DNA from 4 places in the Halanaerobium sp. ST460_2HS_T2 genome. Region 2 is predicted to be linked to each of the others. Evidence: riboswitches for the same ligand, from Rfam matches in the RefSeq annotation. Region 2 holds a riboswitch; each other region holds the start of a gene.
The links. A riboswitch is a leader RNA that binds a small molecule or an ion and turns the genes downstream of it on or off. The one in region 2 is predicted to bind cyclic di-GMP.
Positions count from the first base shown of each region.

Region 1: another riboswitch for cyclic di-GMP. It lies ahead of DFR80_RS04820 (hypothetical protein); the one in region 2 lies ahead of DFR80_RS05965 (hypothetical protein).
Region 3: another riboswitch for cyclic di-GMP. It lies ahead of DFR80_RS00850 (sensor domain-containing diguanylate cyclase); the one in region 2 lies ahead of DFR80_RS05965 (hypothetical protein).
Region 4: another riboswitch for cyclic di-GMP. It lies ahead of DFR80_RS07565 (cache and HAMP domain-containing protein); the one in region 2 lies ahead of DFR80_RS05965 (hypothetical protein).

Region 1 is NZ_QPJF01000007.1:56,932-62,609, reverse strand. Features, by position in the region: gene DFR80_RS04835 (aldo/keto reductase) at 1-623, shown strand, start outside; gene DFR80_RS04830 (hypothetical protein) at 792-1,367, opposite strand; gene DFR80_RS04825 (alkaline phosphatase) at 1,656-3,017, shown strand; cyclic di-GMP riboswitch class I at 3,182-3,257, shown strand; gene DFR80_RS04820 (hypothetical protein) at 3,269-3,781, shown strand; gene DFR80_RS04815 (DUF3006 domain-containing protein) at 3,855-4,073, opposite strand; gene DFR80_RS04810 (MBL fold metallo-hydrolase) at 4,096-5,211, opposite strand; gene DFR80_RS04805 (MBL fold metallo-hydrolase) at 5,362-5,678, shown strand, end outside.
Region 2 is NZ_QPJF01000009.1:61,289-66,966, forward strand. Features, by position in the region: gene DFR80_RS05955 (pyruvate carboxylase) at 1-2,775, shown strand, start outside; gene DFR80_RS05960 (DUF4870 domain-containing protein) at 2,994-3,353, shown strand; gene DFR80_RS05965 (hypothetical protein) at 3,466-3,711, opposite strand; cyclic di-GMP riboswitch class I at 3,753-3,827, opposite strand; gene DFR80_RS05970 (hypothetical protein) at 3,991-4,458, shown strand; gene DFR80_RS05975 (DNA repair exonuclease) at 4,474-5,678, shown strand, end outside.
Region 3 is NZ_QPJF01000001.1:181,804-187,481, reverse strand. Features, by position in the region: gene purH (bifunctional phosphoribosylaminoimidazolecarboxamide formyltransferase/IMP cyclohydrolase) at 1-1,379, shown strand, start outside; cyclic di-GMP riboswitch class I at 1,692-1,782, shown strand; gene DFR80_RS00850 (sensor domain-containing diguanylate cyclase) at 1,903-3,063, shown strand; gene DFR80_RS00845 (response regulator) at 3,384-3,746, shown strand; gene DFR80_RS00840 (DtxR family transcriptional regulator) at 4,268-4,945, shown strand; gene DFR80_RS00835 (FeoA family protein) at 4,951-5,181, shown strand; gene feoB (ferrous iron transport protein B) at 5,181-5,678, shown strand, end outside.
Region 4 is NZ_QPJF01000013.1:17,042-22,719, reverse strand. Features, by position in the region: gene DFR80_RS07570 (sensor domain-containing diguanylate cyclase) at 209-1,828, shown strand; cyclic di-GMP riboswitch class I at 1,924-2,010, shown strand; gene DFR80_RS07565 (cache and HAMP domain-containing protein) at 2,212-3,390, shown strand; gene DFR80_RS07560 (methyl-accepting chemotaxis protein) at 3,460-4,176, shown strand; gene DFR80_RS07555 (GGDEF domain-containing protein) at 4,266-5,507, shown strand.

The sequences.
Region 1 (5,678 bases), on a different contig from region 2:
TTACTTCAAAAGTTTTACCATCTAATTTAAATTATGAAAGTGTTATTAAGGCCTGTAAAAGATCTCTAAAAAAATTAGGAACTGACTATCTGGACCTTTATTTAATTCACTGGCCAAATCCTGCTATCTCTTTAAGAGAAACTCTGCAGGCAATGAAGTATTTATCTGATGAAGGTCTGGTTAAAAATATTGGAGTCAGTAATTTTTCGGTTTATCAATTAAAAGTTGCTTTAAAGATTACTCAGGTACCAATTACTGTCAATCAGGTTGAATTTCATCCCTGGTTGTATCAAAAAGAACTGCTTGAAGTATGTGATCAAAATGACGTTATTCTTGAAGCATCTGCACCACTTGCCAGAACTGAGGTATTAAAAGATGAGACAATTTTAGAGCTTGCTGATAAATATGATAAATCACCTGCTCAGATTGTCCTAAAATGGGAACTGCAGAAGGGAATTGTACCACTTCCTAAATCAAAAAGTAAAGCTCACATTGCTGAAAACTTAGAGCTCTTTGATTGGGAACTCAAAGCAGATGATATGGCAAAAATTGATAATATTGATACAGAGAAAAGAGTTTACATGATCACTCTTGATGATGAAACCTATGGAATTAGTTCCTAAATATTTTAAATAAGAGCTTAAATATTGCTTTAGATTGGATATTAGATGGGCGGTTTTTGCTGCTCTCTAATATCTTTTTTTATTGAAAAGAATTTTACTATGGAGTGAAATATATTCTTAGAAAAAGCCCACTTTATTGAAAAGTGGGCTAGTTAAGTTAATTAAAATTTATTCTGCTTCAGGACCAAAGTTTTCAAAAACGAGCAGCATATTTTTCATTTCAAAGTAGAATGTGTGACATGAAATAGTAGAACCAGAAATTATGTCTACTTCTGGATCAAATGAACTTTTAAGACTTAAACCATAATATCTGCTTAAAAACTCTTCCTGCTTCATTTCTGGATGATGGTCATTTGCATCAAGAGGTTTCCATTTTTTGATTACCGCCATGCTTTCTTCAGTCTTAGAATTATTTGCCATACCAATTACAGCAATAAAATCTTCTGGATGAGAATAGATAATTGTATTTACCCAGCTACCATAACCAATAAGTTCTCCCTCTTTGTAAAGAGGTACAAATGGGTACTTAACTTCATTTCTTTCTGGATAGAAGATATCCCCAGCTTCATCAGCATCAGCTAATTCTAATAAAGAATTTACGTAATCATCAATTGTCCTGCCGGTAGAGATTTCCTGCTTTTCTCCTCCACCAACAACATTAAGAGTGTGGGCTGTAGCAAAAGCCATTCCTGAGAATGCTAAGACTAAAACCAGAATCATTGAGATAACTAAACTTTTTTTCATTTTTTTACCCCCTAATAAATTTTTAGATATAAGATGTGAAAATATAAATTGTTATGTTATATATATCACAATAAAAATTATAGCACTTAAGTTATTACTTGTCAATAGTTTCACAAGATTAAATTTGAATTATTATCAGAAAAAAATATTCAAAAAGAATATTTAATCAGAATAAATGAAAAAATCTGAAAATAAAGAAGGATTTTTAATATTTGTATTGAATAAAATATAATAGACAGACATCAGTCGTCTGACAAACTAAAATTTTTAAAGGAGGAGTTAAGATTTATGCTTAAAAAGTCAAAAAGATTAATGGTGGTAGCTTCATTATTTCTGATTTTTTCTCTTGTTTTTACTGCAGCGGCTCAGGCTGAGGTAAAGAATATCATTTTAATGATTGGTGATGGTATGGGAATCGGCCAGATGGACATGACTAGATATATGGCTGGAGACAAGGATTATAAACTTGAAATGATGAAGATGCCCAATGTTGGTCTTATGATGACCAGTTCTACAGAAGGGGTTACTGATTCTGCTGCCGCTGGTACAGCGATGGCTACAGGTAATAAAGTATACAATGGTGCTGTGGCTATGAATAAAAATGGAGCAGAGTTGGATTCTGTATTGGATTTTGCTGAAGTAAGAAACAAAGCGACAGGGATTATAAGTACCAATATGGTTACAGATGCTACTCCAGCTACTTTTGCTGCCTCTGTTAAAGATCGCGGTATGGGGGGAGAAATTGCAAAACAGATTTTAGATAACGATGTAGACGTTGTTCTTGGTGGTGGACGAGAAGATTTTATGAAAGAAGAAGCCGGCGAAGATTTAATAGCAAAGGCTAAAAAAATGGGTTATCAGTATGTAACAGATAAGGAACAATTAAAAAGAGTAATGCCAATGAATGGTAAAGTGCTTGGCCTGTTTAATGATTCTTATATGAATTATATCAAGGATCGTGATGATCTAGATTCAAAAGAACCAAGTCTTTTAGAAATGACTACAAAAGCGATTGATGTTCTTTCTGAAGATGAAGATGGATTTTTCTTGATGGCAGAAGGAGCAAGAATTGACCATGCAGCTCATGCAGCAGATGTACCGGGAGTTGTAGCAGAAACTCTTGATTTTGATGCAAGCATAAAATATGCTGTTGACTGGGCCAGAGAAAATGGGAATACAATGGTGGTTGTTGTTGCAGACCATGAAACTTTAGGATTTTCTGTAACTGAACCTATTAATAAAGAAGCTCTAATGAATATTGAAGTCTCTCCGGAATATATGGCTGGTAAATTAGTTGAAACTGAATCTGGAAATGCATATACAATTGATAGTATTCAGCGCGTATTTAAAGAATATGCTAATCTTGAATTAACTGAAAAAGAAGCTAGAGAGTTTAATAGTAATATTGTAAATGAAGATGATGGTTCACTTTATTATCAATATAAAGTAGGCTGGCAAATCGGATCAATTATTGCTGAAAAAAATAATGTTGGCGTAGTTGCTGCAGATGTACGGGCAAAATCTGATACTGGTGGACATACACTTAATTCAGTTCCAATTTTCGCTTTTGGACCTGAGACTGAAGATTTCAATGGAGTTATCCAAAATACTGAATTCTCCAAAGTACTATTTGAAGCAATGCGTCCGTAAAATAAATAGATAATCTATAAAATAATAGTTTTACTCAAAAGTGGCAGATTCTAATCTGCCACTTTTAAATTTTATAACTATATAAGATTGCTGTCAGAAATTATAACTTGACAAAAATTTACTAATCTTGATATAATTAAGGTTAATAAAGAGTTAGAAACTCTTTTTAATAAAGGTAAACTTATCGTGAGGTAAGGACACAAAGCTGAGGATCTCAATTTGAGATAGCCGGCTGCTAAAAGGAGGATAAAATGAAGCTTAAATTTCGAGTGATAAGTGGAATTAGTTTAATGTTTATGATTTTATTTCTGAATTTTTTTCTTACTACTGATTATGTTGAAGCTGCTGCTAAAAAGAAGAATTTAATTGAACGAAGTGTTCAGACTGAAGCCAGGATTCCGGTTTTTCAGAGAGTAGAAGTAGTTGATAAAGCTGATATCGACTATACTTTTTTGATGGCAAATTACAGTGGAAGTAGAGAAATCATTATCGAAGATGGATTAAGTATTGAAATTCTAAGTAATGCTGATTGGTATCTCCGGTTAAATAATAGAAATTTAAATACCACTGTTATGATAAAAAAAGCTGATCAAAGTGATTTTGAGTGGCAAAAATTGAATTCAACCACAGCTAAATTTAGAGGAGAAAAAGGTGTCAGACAGATAAGTTTTGATTTAAAGTTTATTTTAGATCCTGATTATAGAGCTTCAGTTAATAATTTGGAACTTGATTTAAGACACAGTATTACTCCTGTTTTATACTAAAATAAGTAATCAAAATACCTTCAGGTAGATAGTTCTTTTAGTTAGACTTTCTACCTGGAGGTATTATATTAAATCAATTATTTTTGTTTTTCAGTTTGTTTAAAAGGTTGCCTACTCTTTTTTGGGCAGCCTTTTTTTCATTTTTGTTGAGTTCAAATTCAATATTTAAAATACTTCCTTCCTCAGTTCCTTCTGGTAGCTCACTTAAGGGAAGATAAAAGTCTAACTTTTCTTCCGGGCGAATCAATAATCTTGCTTTTTCTGCTTCAATTTTATCAACAGTTACCTTCATCAAATCATCCTTTCTTTATTTTTTAATTTACAGTAATTTTGTTCTGCCAGTGTTTAAATTTTTCTTCACCAATACCATCGACTTCTTTAATTTCTTCAATTTTTTTAAAATAGCCATTCTTTTCTCGATAACTGATTATCTTTGCGGCTGTTGCCGGTCCAATACCCCAGAGCCTGTCTAAACTAGTTTCGCTGGCTGTATTAATATTAATTAAACTGTTATATTTCTCAGCAGCAGCTGATTTAGTTTCGGAATAAGTTTTGCTATTTTTTAGATCAGTAATTTGATCAACTTTGACTGTATAATTGTTTCCATCAGCTGTAACTACAATATTACCATTTAAGTCGTTTCTGTAAACCCGGGCTCCTAATTTTTGATAAAGTTCCACAATCTCTGCTGCTGGATGATCATAATGATTATCAGCCCCTACCTGAATAACTGCCAGTTCAGGTTCTAAACTGTTAATCCAGCTTTTTAAACCGGAAGTTTTACTTCCATGATGAGGTACCTTGATCAAATTCACCTGAAGTTCAGGATATTCAGACAGCAGTTTATTTTCAACTTTTTTTTCTATATCTCCAGTAAATAAGAATTTCTGGGTATCATATTCAAGTACAAAGACCAGCGAGGAATTATTTAAACTATAATTCTCTAATGATTCCTCAGGATGAAGAAATGTAATTTTACTTTCACCAATTTCAAATTGATCCCCACGTCGGGGTGTTTTAAAATTAATATTCTCCTGATCGATTTTGAGCAGATAGTTCTCATAAGTTTGAGATGTATGTATTTTACCGCTGTCCAGTACAGTTTTCACTTCAAAGCTGTTAATTATATCAACCAGCCCCCCTATATGATCAGCATGGGGATGGGTACTAATAATATAATCCAGTTTTTTAACTTTCTGTTCCTTTAGATAGCTAATAATCCTGGCAGTTATACTATCTGTCCGGTCACCACCATCAATCAGTATATTCTGTCCTCCTGCTTCTTCAATTAAAATTGAATCTCCCTGACCTACATCAATAAAATGAATTTTTAAATTTTGAGCTGTGGTATTAAGAGTGAATAATATACAAAATAATATAATTAAAAACAGCAGAATTGTTTTCTTTTTGCTAAGATTAAAATTAAGCATATCCGTATCCTTTCTCTGTAAAATATTAATTTAACTAATTTATAATTTCTAGATTTTAACTAATAATCCTTTTTTCTCAATTGAAAAAGCTGGATAAGCAATGTATACTTATAATAAGTAAATTTTATAGTTTAAATTGAGGGGATAAAAGTGAGCCAAAAATTAGAAATTATTATTCTAGCAGAAAATAATGTTGAAAAAAGAAAGCTACTGGCTGAACATGGACTTTCCTTTTATTTTAAGTATAAGGGACAGAAATATCTTTTTGATACGGGCCAGGGAGAGGTTTTATTTTCAAATGCAGAAAAGTTGGGGATAGATCTAGCAAGTATTGATACAGTCTTTTTAAGTCACGGTCATGATGATCATACAGGGGGCTTAAAAAAACTGCTGCAGATTAATCCTGAAGTCAGGGTATTTGCTCACAGTGATATTTTTCTGCCAAAATATAAAAATACTGAAAGAGG
Region 2 (5,678 bases):
GATGAACATGGTAATCTTGTACACTTATTTGAAAGAGATTGCTCAATTCAGCGACGTCATCAAAAAATTGTAGAATTTACCCCTGCAGTTGCCCTCAGTGATCAGAAAAGAGAAGAGATTCTGCAGGATGCCCTTAAATTATGTAAGGGAGCAGGTTATAAAAATGCAGGTACAGTAGAATTTTTGGTTGATAAGTACAATAATCACTATTTTATTGAAGTTAATCCAAGAATTCAGGTTGAACATACAGTTAGTGAAATGGTAACTGGAATCGACATTGTTCAGAGTCAGGTTTTAGTTGCTGAGGGATACAGACTTGATTCAGAAGAGATTAATATTCCCTCTCAGGAATCAATTAAGATGAATGGATATTCTATCCAGTGTAGGGTGACAACAGAGGATCCGGCAAATAATTTTATCCCTGATACCGGTCGCCTTGACCATTATCGTACTGGTTCTGGTTATGGTATTAGACTTGATGGGGGTAATGGATATACTGGTGCAGTAATTAATCCTTACTATGATAGTCTGCTGGTTAAAACTATTTCCTGGTCAAGAACCTTTTCGGATGCGATTAGAAAAGCCATGCGTTCAGTTGAAGAAATGAAGGTGCGAGGAGTTAAAACCAATGCTTCCTTTTTAATTAATGTTTTAAATCACGAAGAGTTTAAAAAGGGAACCTGTGATACAGGTTTTATTGCCAATAATCCAGAACTTCTAGATATTAAACCAGGTTCAGATCAGGAACAGAAGATTTTAAGTTATCTGGGTGAAAAAATTGTCAATGAAACTCGGGGAAATAAACCTGATTTTGATGTACCAAAGGTGCCTAAGTTTGAAAAAATAGAGAGCCTTGAGGGTACAAAACAGATTTTAGATCAGGGTGGTCCAGATGCTGTAGTCGAATGGATTAAAGATAAGGAAGAGATTCTTTTAACTGATACAACATATAGAGATGCCCATCAGTCGCTGATGGCGACCAGAATGAGAACTGTGGATATGGAAAAAATTGCAGAAGCAACTTCTCATCTGGCCAAGGATTTATTCTCACTTGAGATGTGGGGAGGCGCAACCTTTGATGTTTCCTACAGATTCTTAAAGGAATCACCCTGGGAGAGAATTGAGCGCCTGCGTGATAAAATACCCAATATTTTATTCCAGATGCTTTTAAGAGGATCCAATGGGGTAGGATATAAAAATTATCCTGACAATGTAATTCGCAGTCTGGTTGCAGAAGCAGCTGAAGCTGGAATTGATGTCTTCAGAATCTTTGACTCTCTAAACTGGCTGCCGGGAATGGAAGTTTCAGTAGATGAGGTTGTCAAACAGGGTAAAATTGCTGAGGTATCGATGTGCTATACAGGTGATATCTTAGACGATAAACGTGAAAAATATGATTTAGATTATTACGTGGAATTAGCAAAGGGAATTGAAGAAATGGGAGCTCATATCCTGGGAATTAAGGATATGGCCGGTTTATTAAAACCTTATGCTGCCTATGAGCTGGTCAAGGCTCTTAAAGCTGAAATCTCAATTCCAATTCATCTGCATACTCACGATACAAGCGGAAATGGTGCGGCTACTTTATTGATGGCTGCTGAGGCTGGTGTTGATATTGTGGATACTGCCTTTAATACTATGGCAGGTTTAACAAGTCAGCCACCTTTAAACTCAATTGTAGCAGCACTTACAAATACCTATCGTGATCCAGAAATGGATATTGAAAATATTCAGAAGATCTCAAATTACTGGGGAGCAGTTAGACCTGTCTATTCCCAGTTTGAATCTGAACTTAAATCTGGAACAGCAGAAATCTATAAATATGAAATTCCTGGAGGTCAGTATTCTAACTTAAAACCACAGGTAGAAAGTGTTGGTCTCGGCCACCGCTTTAAAGAGTTTAAGGAAATGTATCGCAAGGTTAACTTTATGCTCGGTGATATTCCAAAAGTTACACCCTCCTCCAAAGTAGTAGGAGATCTGGCAATATTTATGGTGAAAAATGATCTGACACCTGATAATATCTGTCAGGAAGCTAAAAACATGGCTTTCCCGGATTCAGTCGAAGCTTACTTTAAAGGTATGCTCGGTCAGCCTCCTGGAGGTTTTCCTAAAGAACTCCAACAGCTGGTCTTAAAAGGTGAAGAGTCCATAACTGTTAGACCTGGAACTCTGCTGGAAGATTATGATTTTGAAAAAGCTGAAGCAGAGTTAAAAGAGAAATATGATTTTGAACCGACTCAAAAGGATCTCTTAGCTTATGCTCTTTATCCTAAAGTTTATACAGACTACCTTGACTATCTGGCAGAGTATGGTGATTTAAGCCATATGGGAAGTGATGTTTATTTTCATGCTTTACGTGAGGGAGAAACCAGTGAAATAAAAGTTGAGGAAGGTAAAACTCTGGTGGTTAAACTATTAGAGATTGGAAAGGTGGATGATCAGGGTTACCGCAGATTGGCCTTTGAGGTTAATGGTTTCAGAAGAGAAATTAAAGTTTATGATGAGGCAAGTACTGCTGCCTCTGATGTAAGCTCCAAGCAGATGGCTGATCCTAAAAATGAATTGGAAATTGGAGCCAGTCTTCCCGGTAATATTGTTGAAATCTTAGTTGAAGAAGGGGAAGAAGTTGAGAAAAATCAGAGTCTTGTAATTATGGAAGCCATGAAGATGGAGACTAATATTACTGCTCCAACTAATGGTACTGTGGCTGCAATCCATGCTGCAGCGGGACAGCAGCTTGAATCTGGAGAATTAATTCTGGAATTAGAGTAAACTAAAAGTTATCATCTAAATGGAATATAAAATTAGCGGCCGCCTCTTTTAAGAAATTTGAGGCGGTTTTTTAACCTGCTAAACTGCTTTTTAATTTTTATATTTTGTGTTAAAATATAAATATAAGAAATAATTAAATTTTCTGAATAAAAATTATAGAAAAAAGGGGGATAGAGATTTTATCTAGTATTTTTTGAAAGATAATAATCTCAAATATTATGTATCATAAAAAAACCAGTCTCGGTCTTGATGAAAATGTAGAAGCCATTCTGGCTTATGCCGGTATCTGGGTAACAGGTTTAATCTTTCTATTTATAGAAAAAGACAATAATCATGTTCGTTTTCATGCAATGCAGTCACTGATTACCTTTTTTTCTTTATTTATTGCTTCATCACTGGTGCTTGTAATTCCATTAATTGGAATTCTGATTTCTTCATTAATAACATTTGTGGGTACAATTCTCTGGCTTTTATTAATGTATAAGGCTTATAATGGAGAAATATTTAAACTTCCTTATGTCGGTGATCTGGCTGAGGAATTAACCTTTGGTGAAAGTTTTGAGGACAAGAGTAAATAATTAAGAGAATTATTTACTGATTATAGTATTTATTGATTATAATTTATTAAGTTTAAATAGCCTGCTTCTAAAAAGAGCCTGTAGAATTAAAACTCTACAGGCTAATTAAATTTTATTTAATTTTTTTTAACTGACCTGGAGGTAAATTACTTTCATCTGTATCATTTTCTTTGGGATCTCCAGGTGGTTGAGGATCAATACCATTTCCAATTCCATTATTCCCTTTGTCTTTGGAAGGTGGTTCTGGTTCTTCAGGATCATCAGGAGGATTGACAACAACAGCCAGAGCGGTTAAAGTGATACTAAAGATTAGAACTAAAATCAAAAAAACTGCCAGCACACGATTCCAATTTTTCATGAGCTTACCTCCTTTTAAAAGACCTTACTCCAGGGAGGAGATCTGGCAGCCTGGCGGCCCTGAATGGGTCCATGGCTTTGCGCCGCATTTTTACAAATGCTTAGCTATTTTTGCTTCTCCTTAATTATAAACTAATTATATTCCTAAAATTTGGACAAGTCAATGTAACTGCTTTACATATAAAATAATTTACAGGATTTAATTCTTTTATATAGAATTAATATTAAGAGACTAGTTTTTCTATTATATTCAAAAATATTTAAGAAAAAGGGGAATAAGATGTTAAAACCTTCTAAGAGATTTGTATATTTTACAATTCGTTTTATACTGGTCCATGTTATAACATATGTTTTTATCAGTGTAGTATTTAAAAATCTTCAGAATTATGCCAGTGCTTTTATTACGATGGATGCATTTTCTAATTTTCGTTCACCCGATTCCACAATTGTCAGGCTGGCACCTGTTTTTCAAATTTTTAGAGGAGCTTTTTTTGCTTTTATTTTATACCCTTTTTATAATACTTTAATTAAAAGTGATTATGCCTGGGTGAAAATGTTTTTTTTGATCTGGGGATTTTCTCTAATTGGCTCAGTAGCGCCAATCCCGGGTTCAATAGAAGGAATGATTTATACAAAGATGTCTCTGGTCGAACATTTAATTGGACTGCCGGAAATTACAGTACAGATTTTTGTTTTTAGTTGGTTTTTTGTAAAATGGGAAAACAGAACTGAAAGAGACTACAGCTAAGACTGGAGGAGTGTAATGCCGAAACCAATTAAATTTATACATACAGCAGATGTTCATCTTGGAAAAGAATTAAGCTGTAATGGAATAAATAATTCTAATCATAAAAATTTATTTTCTAATGCCGGCAAAATAGCTTTTGAGAACTTAGTTGAATTGGCCGTTAATGAAGAAGTTGATTTTATTGTAGTTGCTGGTGATCTCTATGATCGGGAGGCACGTTCAGTTAAGGCCAGCCGATTTTTTTTAAATCAGACTCAGTTTTTAAAAGAAAAAGGAATAGATATTTACTTGATTTCTGGTAATCATGATCCCGCTGGTATGGAAAACGAGGTTTTTGAACTTCCAGAAAATGTACATTATTTTTCTAGCGAAGAAGTAGAAGTAAAAGAATATCAAAAAGAAGGAATAACAGCTGCCAGAATTATAGGTCAATCATACAGACAAAAATTTGAGTCAAGAACAATGTACAATTTTTATACTGCTCCTGATAGTTCTATTTTTAATATTGGGCTACTGCACACAGCACTGAGCAAGGATAATAACCACTATGTTCCAGTTAATAAAGGTGAACTACTTACAAAAGATGATATTGATTACTGGGCTCTCGGACATTTACATCAGTATCAAAAAATAAATCAGCAACCTGCCATTTATTTTTCGGGAACTCTGCAGGCTCATAACATCAGCGAGGAAGGTAATAAAGGAGTAATTCTGGTTGAGGTTGATAAAAATTTAAATAGTAAAGAAAAGTTTATTTCGCTGGCGCCTGTTATCTATCTAAAACTTAAAATTAATTTAGAAAAAGAAGGATTAAAAAATATAAGTCAACTTCAAAATTTAATTACTGATGAAATTAACAAAATGAGAGATAAAATAACAAACCAAAACAGAAATAAAAATTTTCAGATTAAAGCAGTTATTATTCGTCTGCTGATTGAAGGGCGGACAGAACTGCATCAGCATGTTGAAAATAACAGAGAAGAGCTCGAAGCAAGTTTAGTCAATTATTTTCGTCAGCAAAATTACAGACATTATCCTGTTGTTTGGATCCATTCTCTTATTTTTAGAACTGCTAAAACATTACCTGATCTGAAAAGTTTAAAAAATAATAACCCACTTTACCAAAATATAAAAGAATTAATTGAGGAAAGCCTTACTGATGCAGAACTTAATCAGGAACTGCTAGCAGAATGGGGACAGATCTGGCAGGGAAATCAGGA
Region 3 (5,678 bases), on a different contig from region 2:
CTCTCCATCCAGCAGTTCATGGTGGGATTTTAGCAGTCAGAGATAATGATGAGCATTTAAAAGAAATCGCTGCTCAAAACATTGAACCCATAGATTTAGTTGTCTGTAACCTCTATCCTTTTGCAGAAACAATTGCTAAAGATGATGTTACTTTAGAAGAAGCAATAGAAAATATTGATATTGGTGGACCAACGATGATCCGTTCTGCTGCCAAAAATAATAATGATGTAGCTGTTGTGGTAGACCCGGCTGATTATGATGAACTTTTAGCAGAGATGAAGGTTGGCAGTGGTGCTTTAACAAAAACTAAAAAATTAAAGCTGGCCTATAAGGCTTTTCATCATACAGCAGAGTATGATCAGAGAATACAGAAGTATTTAGGTGAAATTGTAATGGACGAAGAAGAAAAACAGCAATTACCTGAGACACTTCTTGACCGTTATGATAAGAGAGAAGATCTTCGCTATGGAGAAAACCCTCATCAAAAAGCTGCATTTTACTTAGAAGCAGAGCAGAATGAACCTTCAATTTCGACAGCAGAAAAACTGCACGGCAAAGGAATGTCCTATAATAATATTAATGATACAGATGGTGCTTTAGAACTTGTAAAAGAATTTGAAGCTAAGCCAGCAGCTGCCGTAATTAAACATGCTAATCCCTGTGGTATGGCAACAGCTAATACGCTTAAAGATGCTTTTGTTAATGCCCATGCAGGAGATCCATTATCTGCTTTTGGTTCAATTGTGGCAGTAAATAGAAAAATTGATACTGAAACAGCTAAAGAAATTGCTGATCAGGATAAGTTTATAGAAGTTGTTATAGCTCCCGATTATGAAGAAGAGGCATTAGAAATTCTTAAAGCTAGATCTGAAAAAATGAGGATTTTAAAAACCGGTGAGCTTTCTATTAATAGAGAAAAACCTGGCTACAGTATGAAAAAGGTAACAGGGGGTCTTTTAGTTCAGGATAGAGATTTAGCTCAGACTGCTGCTGAGGATCTTAAAGTAGTGACCGAAAAAGCTCCAACTGAAGAGCAGATAAAAGACCTATTATTTTCCTGGAAGGTAGTTAAACATGTTAAATCAAATGCAATTGTAATGGCTAAAGATGAGATGGTAGTTGGTGTTGGTGCCGGTCAGATGAGCAGAGTTGACTCAATGATTATTGCCGGCCGTAAAGCTGAAGGCCGCCAGGAAGGTGGAGTTGTTGCTTCTGATGCGTTTTTCCCATTCCCTGATGCAGTAGAAAAAGCTGCCGAACTTGGCATTAAAGCAATAATTCAGCCGGGGGGTTCAATCAGAGATGAGAAGGTAATTGCAGCCTGTAACAAATTGGGAATTGCAATGGTCTTTACTGGCAAAAGGCATTTTAGACACTAAATTCACTTTATTTTAGATTAAATTTATTTTGTTGTTATAAGTAGTTATTTGGAAAAGATAATTATTAGAAAAACCCAGTTTATGCTGGGTTAATATAAATTTCCCTAATCAATTCTCCATTCTTTTTAATGGTCCCTACTCAGCCATTAAGATAAGAATGGGGAATTTTTATTTTTGTTTAAAAGTTATTAAAAATAATGCTTTATAATGATATAAATATTCATCTTTAGAAAAAATTGACTTTTAAAAAGGGATTTTTATTTTAATCTTGAATATTTATATAATAGTAGTAATTACTTTAAAATCTAATAATTTATTTAAAGGCAAAATAGTCGAAAGGCTGTGACGCAAAAATCTGAGTCTAAGGATGTTAATATTATCTATGATTGTCAGATCTGCCTCGGGAATTAATAGCCAGTGATTTTTATTGCTGGCTATTTTTGATTAAATAATAAAAATTTAATTTTTTTACTGAACTTATTGTTTTAAGTTGAGTGGATATTGAAGGAGGTCCATTTTTTTAATGAGTAAAAGAGCAGTAGATAATTTGATCGAAAAAAAGGTTAATGAAAATATTGTTAATAATCTTGAACAGAAAATCTGTTATTATAAAGACCCATATACTTATAAAATGGCAAATTTGAGTTATGCAAAATTTCTGGGAAAAGATCCTGGTGATGTAGAAAATATTTTTTGTCAGGCAAAAGATATTACAAATCACAATATTTTAGAGAATGAACTCAGGCGTAACCGAGATAGCCTGAAGCGAATAATAGTAAGTGTGAGAGATATTTCTGAGCGTAAAGAGAATAGTTTAAAATTAAAAAAATTATCCAGGGAATACGAAACTATTTTATCTAATGTTGAGAATGCAATTTTTCTAATTAATGTTGAGAGTGGTAAATTTAGATATCAGCGTTTAAACAGCTTTCATGAAAAAGCAACAGGGTTAAAAACTAAAGAAGTTGCTGGTAAAACACCGATCGAAATTTTTGGGGAAAAGGTAGGACCTGAATTAGAAAAAAAATATAGACGCTGTTTGGATAAAAAAAGCAGTATTAGTTATGAAGAAGAGCTTACTCTACCAGCGGGTAAAAGAGTATGGTTAACTAAACTAACGCCAGTAATTAATAAGGGAGAGGTAGAAAAAATTGTAGGTTCTTCACTAGATATTACAGAGAATAAAAAAAAGGAAAGAGAAATTAAATATCTTTCTTTACATGATGAAATGACTGAACTTTATAATAGAAGGTATTTTGAAAATGAAATGGAGCGCCTGGATTCGAGCAGAAAGTTACCGGTAGCAATTTTAATAGCTGATCTTGACAATTTAAAATATGTTAATGATAATTTTGGCCATCAGCAGGGTGATAATTATATAATAACTGCAGCTCAGATGATTAAAGAATCAATTAGAGGGATTGATATCGCTGCAAGAATTGGAGGAGATGAGTTTGCTCTTATTTTACCGGAGACCGACTCCGATGAAGCTGAAAAAATATGTAATCGAATTAAAGAAAAAGAAAGCGATTATTTAAAGCAAAAAAATCTAATAGAAATTTTTTCTATTTCGATTGGATATGCAGTAAAGAAAAGTGAAGAGATATCTTTAGAAGAAGTTTTTAGAAAAGCAGATAAAAGAATGTATGCTAATAAAGCAAAAAACAAATCAAAAAAGAAATAAATTTAATTGAAATCATCCCCCACTTATATCGAAAGTTTTATATAATCCTGATATCAGTAAAGAAATTTTATGTAAAATGAAAAAACTCGCCTCGGGAAAAAGGCGAGTAAAACAAGGAGAAAAGTATCTATTACTTTTATCTATGCTTAAAGCTGTCCTCTGCAACAGCTTAAAAAGGGGATAAATAAAGTATTTATCTTTTCTATATTTATAGTAACAATTATTTATTAAAAAACCTTTAAAGTAAGATTAGAAATAGATTAAATTGGAGAAATTATTTAATCTATAACTATATAACAATAAGAATAGGAGTGATTAATTTGGCAAAGGTAATGGTGGTAGATGATACAGCATTTATGCGTTTAAAGCTCAAACAAATTCTAAAGGAATTTGGACATGAAATTGTTGGTGAAGCAGAAAATGGGAAAATAGCAGTTGATAAATATAAATCACTGGATCCCGATATAGTTTTTATGGACATCACGATGCCCGAAATGGATGGTATTGAAGCGGTCAAAACGCTAAAAAAAATTGATTCTGATGTTCAAGTTGTAATTTGCAGTGCAATGGGGCAAAAAAAGATTGTACTGGAAGCAATAAAATCTGGAGCTAAAGATTTTATAGTTAAACCATTTAAAAAAGGAAAAATCGAAGAAACAATTAATAAATTAAATATACAGTAAAATATTTAAATTAGTTCTCTATCTTTTATTTAATAAATATAAAGATAGAGAATTTTTTTTAAAATGAAAAAACCCACCTCGGGAAAAAGGTGGGTAAAACAAGGAGAAAAGTATCTATTACTTTTATCTATGCTTAAAGCTGTCCTCTGCAACAGCTTCAAAAAGGGGATAACAAAGTTTATTTCTTTGCTACAATTATATAATACCAGTGGATTATTAAAAAAACTTTAAATAAAGATTAGAAAAAGATTAAAAACATATTTTAAAACTTTTTTGCGCTTCAGCATCAAATTGTAACAGGAGATTTAAAACATTTGCAGCTATCAGTAATAATTACTGATAGCTGCAATAACAGGCCTGATAGATATTTTTTTATAATATATTCTTGACAAAAGTAATTTGTTTATATATAATTTTACTTGAAGTTGAGAATCGTTTTCATTTAAAAATAATAAAGTATATCCAGTTTCATAATTTTTTTAGTATATTTTTAGGTTAACCTAAAAACGGGGGAGAAAAAATTGGAAGTAAAGTTGAATCTATCAGAATCACTGGAAGATTATTTAGAAGCTATTTTCGATTTAATTAAAGAAAATGGCTCAGCTAGAGTGACAGATATTGCAAACAGACTGCACATAGCAGCATCTTCTGTTAATCAGGGTTTAAAAAAGCTGAATCAGGAAGGTTTAGTAAGTCAGGAAAAGTATGGCCCTATAGAATTAACTAATGCTGGTTATCGTGCTGCAGAAAAAATTCGTTGTAAACATCAAATAATTTACTTATTTTTAAACCGAACACTCGGAGTAAGTGAAAAAAAAGCTGACAATGATGCCTGTGGTATAGAGCATGCTTTAAGTGAAGAAAGTTTTGAAAAAATGGTTGATTATTTAATCAAAAATAATTATTTAGCGGAACAAAATTGTGCTTTTAAACTGAAGGAGAATAAGGAGGAGAAAAAAATGACAGCAGAACAGATTATGTTAGATAAGATAAGTGTCGGTTCTAAAGCAAAGATCTTAAAGGTTCAGTCTAAAGGTCGTTTAAAAAGAAAATTAATGGATATGGGTTTAAATAGAGGAGCTCTGGTTGAAGTGAAGGGTAAAGCACCAATGGGTGATCCAATTGAAATCAGGGTCAGAGGTTACAGTTTAAGTTTACGCCAGAATGAAGCGGCAGAGATTCTGGTTAAGGAGGTTTAAGGTTGATGCCTTTAGCAATGTTAAGAGTGGGTGAGACAGCCTGTATTAAAGAAATAGTTGGCGGTAGAACTGTAAAGGGTAAATTAACGGATTTAGGATTTGTAAGTGGTAAAAAAATTAAGATTCATAGGAGTTCAGGTGGACCACTGATTGTTGCTATTGGTGATAATCGTGTTGCACTGGGACGGGGAATGGCTCATAAAGTAATAGTAGATAAAGAAGGGTGTGAAAATTAATGGCTTTAAATAAAAGTAAGAGAAAAAATAATGAAGTTAAAATTGCTCTGGCTGGCAACCCCAATTCTGGAAAGACCACTATGTTTAACGAATTGACAGGGTCCAGACAGCATGTTGGTAACTGGCCAGGGGTAACAGTTGAAAAGAAAATGGGTAGAGCTTCCTATCAGAATTACTCACTGGAGGTTATTGATCTACCGGGTACATATTCTCTGGGAGCATATTCGGATGATGAGGTAGTGGCAAGAGATTTTTTGACTACAGGAGATTATGATGTCGTTTTGAATATTATTAACTCCTCTAATCTGGATCGAAATTTATATTTTACGGTTCAGCTTTTAGAAATGGGAGTAGATTTAATTGCCGTTTTAAATATGGCTGACGAAGCTGAGAAGAAGGGAATTAAAATCAACAAAAATAAACTTGCTAAGATGCTTGGCACACCGGTTGTAGAAACAGTTGCCAGTAGAGGTAGAGGGATTGATAAGCTTCTAAAA
Region 4 (5,678 bases), on a different contig from region 2:
CTTTTTCGGCTGCTGAGAGATATACTTTGATTTTAACTTAAAACTTAATATATTTAACCGTCCTTTTCTGGGGCGGTTTTTCTTTATTAAAAATTACGGTTAAGACTAAAAAATTACAAATTAAAGAAATAAATACAGGAATTTAAAGGTCTATGAAGAATGAATATTATAAGTATTATCATTAAAATGATATTTCAGGGGTGAGTTTATGGATTCCATTATTAAATTTGAAAAAGATATAATAAATAGTTTATCTATAGGAATTATAGTAGCCAGTCAACAGGGAAAAATTATTTTTATTAATAAAGCTATTAGAGAGATGACCGGTTATAAAAGAACTGAGATCAAAACAATGGATGATTGGTATAAAAAAGCTTGTCCCGATCCAGAATATAGAAAGAAAGTAAAAGATTATTTTCAATATGATTCAGCAGATAATACCAGCGACAGAACATATAAGATAATAACTGCTGCTGGTGATCATAAATATTTTAATTTTCGTTATTCAAAATTAGAAAATGAAAAAATGCTTTTTGAGATTATAGATATTTCTCATCGAATAGCACAAAAAAGAGAGTTAGAAAACCAAAAATTAATTTTTGAAAATCTATTTACTAATTCACTTGAAGGAATTGTTTTATTAGATCAGAATCTAAAAGTACTTAATGCCAATAAAAAATTTGAAGAAATATTTGAAGTATCTAAGCCTGATATTCTTAATAAAAATATAAATAAAGTTGCTGTACCAAACATAGATGCGAATGTTTTAAAGCAAGCACAAGAAAAATTTAAGCATAACCAGGAGTGGGAAAGAGAAATTTCTTATACTGTTAATAATAAGATTAAATATTGTAATGTCCACGTTTTTGCGGTTGAAAATAAGAAGCATGGTGAGTTAATTTATGTCGCCCTGGATAATATAACAGAAAATAAAAAGAGAGAATTTGAGTTAAAGGAAGTTAAAGAAAGATTAGAGCTGGCTGTTGAGGGAGCCAATATCGGTGTCTGGGACTGGAATGTAGAAGAAGAATATATTCATTTCAATAAAAGCTGGGCTCAGATGCTGGGATATGAATATTCTAATCTGGGTAATGATCTTGATACCTGGTTGAAATTAGTCCACCCTGATGACAGGGACCAGGCTTTAAAAGACATAAGAGTTCATCTAAATGGTCAAAGCGAAGAATATTTTAATGAACACAGATTAAAAACTAAAAATGGCAACTGGAAGTGGATCAGAGATATCGGGAAAGTAACAGACAGAGATGAAAAAGGAAATGCTGTCCGAATTGTAGGAATCCATATTGATATAGATCAGGAAAAAAGAGCAGCAGAAGAAATCGAATATCTATCCAATCATGACGAACTGACAGGGCTTTATAATCGAAGATATTTTAATGAGGAATTAAAAAGACTGCATAATTCCAGGCAGTATCCAATCAGTATAATCATTGGCGATATGAATAAATTAAAAGATATTAATGATACTTATGGGCACAGTATGGGAGACAGGTATATTAAGAGAGCTGCTGAAGCTATTAAAAGAACTGTGCGAACCGAGGATGTTGTTGCCAGAATTGGTGGAGATGAATTTGCAGTCATTTTGCCAGAGACTGATTATTCGAAGGCAGATGATGTAGCAGAAAGAATTTTAGCAAGAATAGAAGAGGGAAATAAAATTGAAGATTTACCGGTACCGCTGACTATTGCTCTTGGTTATGAGACTACAGATTGCACCAATCAGAATCACAGCATTAAAAATATTAAGCGATGTTACAATAAAGCGGATCAGAGGATGTATGAGCAGAAATTTGCTGATAGATGTTGAAAATATTTTTGTCGAAAATAGTTACTTTATGACATAAAATAACTATTTAATTTTATATATCTATGTTATATAATTAACATAGGCTTGAATTTTAACTAAATATTGGGCAATATTATTGAAAAATAATGGCGCAAAGCTATGGGTCTAAGGAAATTGACATCTATGACTGCCAGGTTGCTTTTGATTTTTAAATATCAGAGTATCAAATAAATACTGGGCAATAAGTCTTTGGTATTTATTTTTTTATTTTAAAAGGAAAATTATTACTTTTATTAATAAAGATTACTGGTTAGTTATAGGTTTTATATAAATTAAAAGTGGAGAGTACAATTTATTAGCCGTATAATTTTATTTAATAAAAACATAAAAAGGGAGAGACAAAAATGTTTACAAGCCTAAAGGGAAAGATGACAATTATTATTGCTGTTATGATTTTAGTTTTGATGGTGGGGACTTCTATTGCATTTAATAATTTCATTAGCACTCTTATTCAGGATTCCACTGCTGACAGCTCTTTAAATAGTGCGGAGCAGAATGCTCAAATTATTTTTGAGTGGCTTTCTGGTTTAAAAGTTCAGATAGAGGATTTTGCGAATACAGAAAAAGTAAAATCTATGAACTGGTTAGAACAGACAGAATTTTTATCACAAATTAGCAATCCAAATATAGAATCAATTTTGATAGTTGATAAAACAGGAGAAGGTAACATTTTAAATGGGGGTACTATTAATATTTCTGACCGAGAATATTTTCGGGAAGTAATAAAAACAGAACAGCCAGCTATTTCTATACCGAGAAAAAGTAGAATTTCGGGAGATGAGGTCTTAGTTGTCGCAGCTCCCATTATTAATAACAATAAGCTGGCAGGAGTAATTGGAGGTACAGTAAAAAGCCAGTACTTACAGTCTTTAATTAAAAATATGGAGATTGATGGCTTTGGTTATGGCTGGATTATTGATCAGCAAAAACGTACAATTGCCCATCCGGATCAACAGTATATTGGTAATACAGATATTTTAACTGGCCAAACTGAGCTTCAAAATTTAACTGATAAAATGATAGAAGGGGGTTCTGGAACTGGAGAATATACATATAATGGAGTGGAAAAAGAATTAGCCTATGCCCCAGTTGGTCTCGAGGGTTGGGTCGTAGCTATGACTGCAGATGAGGACGATGTTTTAGCAGAATTAGTTACATCCCGAAATATGAGTATCTGGATTGCTGTAATTGCTTTAATTATCGGTATTATTATTAGCTATTTTATTGCCCGTTATATTGCCAACCCAATTCTTAAAGCGGCTGAGATGTCAGATAAAATTGCTGAAGGAAATTTGTCAGTTGCAGATATCAAAATAGCTAGAAAAGATGAAGTTGGAGTTCTGGCTTCCTCACTAAATAAAATGAAAGAGAATTTAAATGAAATAATAACTAAGGTTACAGCTATTGCTGAAAATCTTTCTGCCTCCAGTGAAGAATTATCTGCTTCCGGTGAGGAAGTGGCAACTGCAGCAGGTCAGGTTGGGCAATCGATTCAACAGGTTGCATCTGGAGCTGAAGAATAGTCAGCACAGGTAGAAGAAACCAGTGGTAAAATTAATGAGCTGATAGAACAGATAGAAAATGTTACATTGATGTCAGAAGATATGGAAAAACAGGCTGATAGAGTTATGAATAATATTAATGACGGTAATGATTCAATAGAAAACTCTGTCGATAGGATAGAAAATGTAAGAGGTAATACTAAAGAAGTAGCAAATACTATCAATAATTTAGGAGATCTGTCAAATAAAATTGGTGAGATAGTAGATTTAATTAACAATATAGCAGCTCAGACCAATCTTTTAGCTCTAAATGCTGCCATTGAGGCTGCTAGAGCAGGAGAAGCTGGTCGTGGATTTTCAGTTGTTGCAGATGAGATAAGGCAGCTGGCCGAAGAATCAGAGGATGCAACAAATCAGATTGGGGGACTGGTCAAAGAAATTCAGAGTGGAGTTGGTAAAGCTGTAAATAGAATGGATGCTACAGAGGAAGTAGTTAATGGCAGTGTCTCTGCAATCAGGAATACCGGTAAGGCATTTGAAGAAATTAATTCTGCAGCAGTACAATTAAGAGATTTAATTGAAAATATTAGTGAGAGGTCAGAAAAAGTAAGTGGAAATAGTAAAGATGTTGAAGCAACAATTAAAGAAATAGCTTCAGTCAGTGAAGAAGCAGCAAGCAATGCCGAAGAGGTAGCAGCTGCCAGTGAAGAACAGAGTGCCTCGACTGAAGAAATTGTAAGTGCATCCGAAGATTTAAGCAGAATGGCAGTTGAATTAACAGATTTAATCAATAAGTTTGAACTATGATAAATTTATTTCATCTTTACCACCCTTAACTTGAGTGATATAATTATAATTGAATATAATAAATCATAAAAAGGTTAAGGGTGGTAAAAGTGCTCTGTAACACACCGTGTTTTCTAAACGCGCTGGCATATAAAAGTGTGATTTTAAATGAAGATTTAGAAATAATTTTTATAAATGATGACTGGAAAGATTATATTTTAAAAAGTGAGAAAAATGTCGAGAATAACAGTATAGGATTAAACTATATTCAACTGATTAAACGACTAAATAAATCTGCTGCCGATTATTTTTCAGATATTGAATGCGGAATTAAAAATGTTATATTAAATGAAGAGGATAAGTTTGAATTAGAATATCCCGAGTATTCTCCTGCAGAAACAGCCTGGTTTAAGTTGATAGTTACTCCCTTTGCAGATGGCGCATTAATTATGCATGAAGATATTACTGATAGAAAAAATGCAGAAACTGCTTTAAAAATAAAAGAAGAACAGTATAAAACAATATTTAATAGTGCTCCTATCGGGATGCTGGTTGAAGATCCAGAAGGTAATATACTTGAAGTTAATGAAGCACTCTGCAATATGACCGGTTACAGTAAACAAGAATTAGAAGGAGATAATATTTTTAATCAGTTGGTTGGCCCAGAAAGAGTGGAAGAAGCAAAAAAAGACATTGAAATTATATTGAGTGGACAGGATTTAGAATTTAATCTTGATAATACTAATAAAAATGGGAAACATTATTATACCCATTTTAAAGAAACAAAAATTAATCTACCGGATAGTGGGACCGGTATTTTATCAATGCAGGTTGACTTAACAAGTTTGAGAATAAAGGAAAAAAAATTAGAGTTTTTAAGTTATCATGATCAGCTAACCGGGTTGTATAACAGAGCTTTTTTTGACCAGGAGCTGAAAAGGCTGGATGAGCAAGAACAGCTCCCCTTAAGCCTGGTGGTTATAGATGTAAATGGTTTAAAGATGATAAATGATGCGCACGGACATCTGACAGGAGATAAATTAATAAAAAAGGCAGCAGCTGTGCTTAAGTCAAGCTTGAGAGAGGATGATATTCTGGCCAGATTTGGTGGGGATGAGTTTGCTCTTATATTGCCTCAAACTCCGGAAAAGGATGCGGAGAAAATTATAAAAAGAATCAAAGAAAAAAGTGCGAAAGTAAAAATCAGAGACAAAAATCTTTCACTGGGTATTGGTTTTGCAACTAAAACTGAGATGAGTCAAGATATTGAAGAAATATTTAATAAAGCAGATGATAATATGTATAAAGATAAAATAAGTAAAAACAAAAACAGAGAAGAGTTTAAAAGATAGTAAAGATAATTAAAACAGTAAAAATAATATTAAATTATTAAAGCGGCTAAGTTCTTAAATTCTAAAGAGCTTAGCCGTTTATTATTTTAGATTTATAAATTTTATTTAAACTGATTATAAAAATTAGGTGCAGAGTTTAAATCTCTTTTATTAAATGTGTTGCCAGTTGAC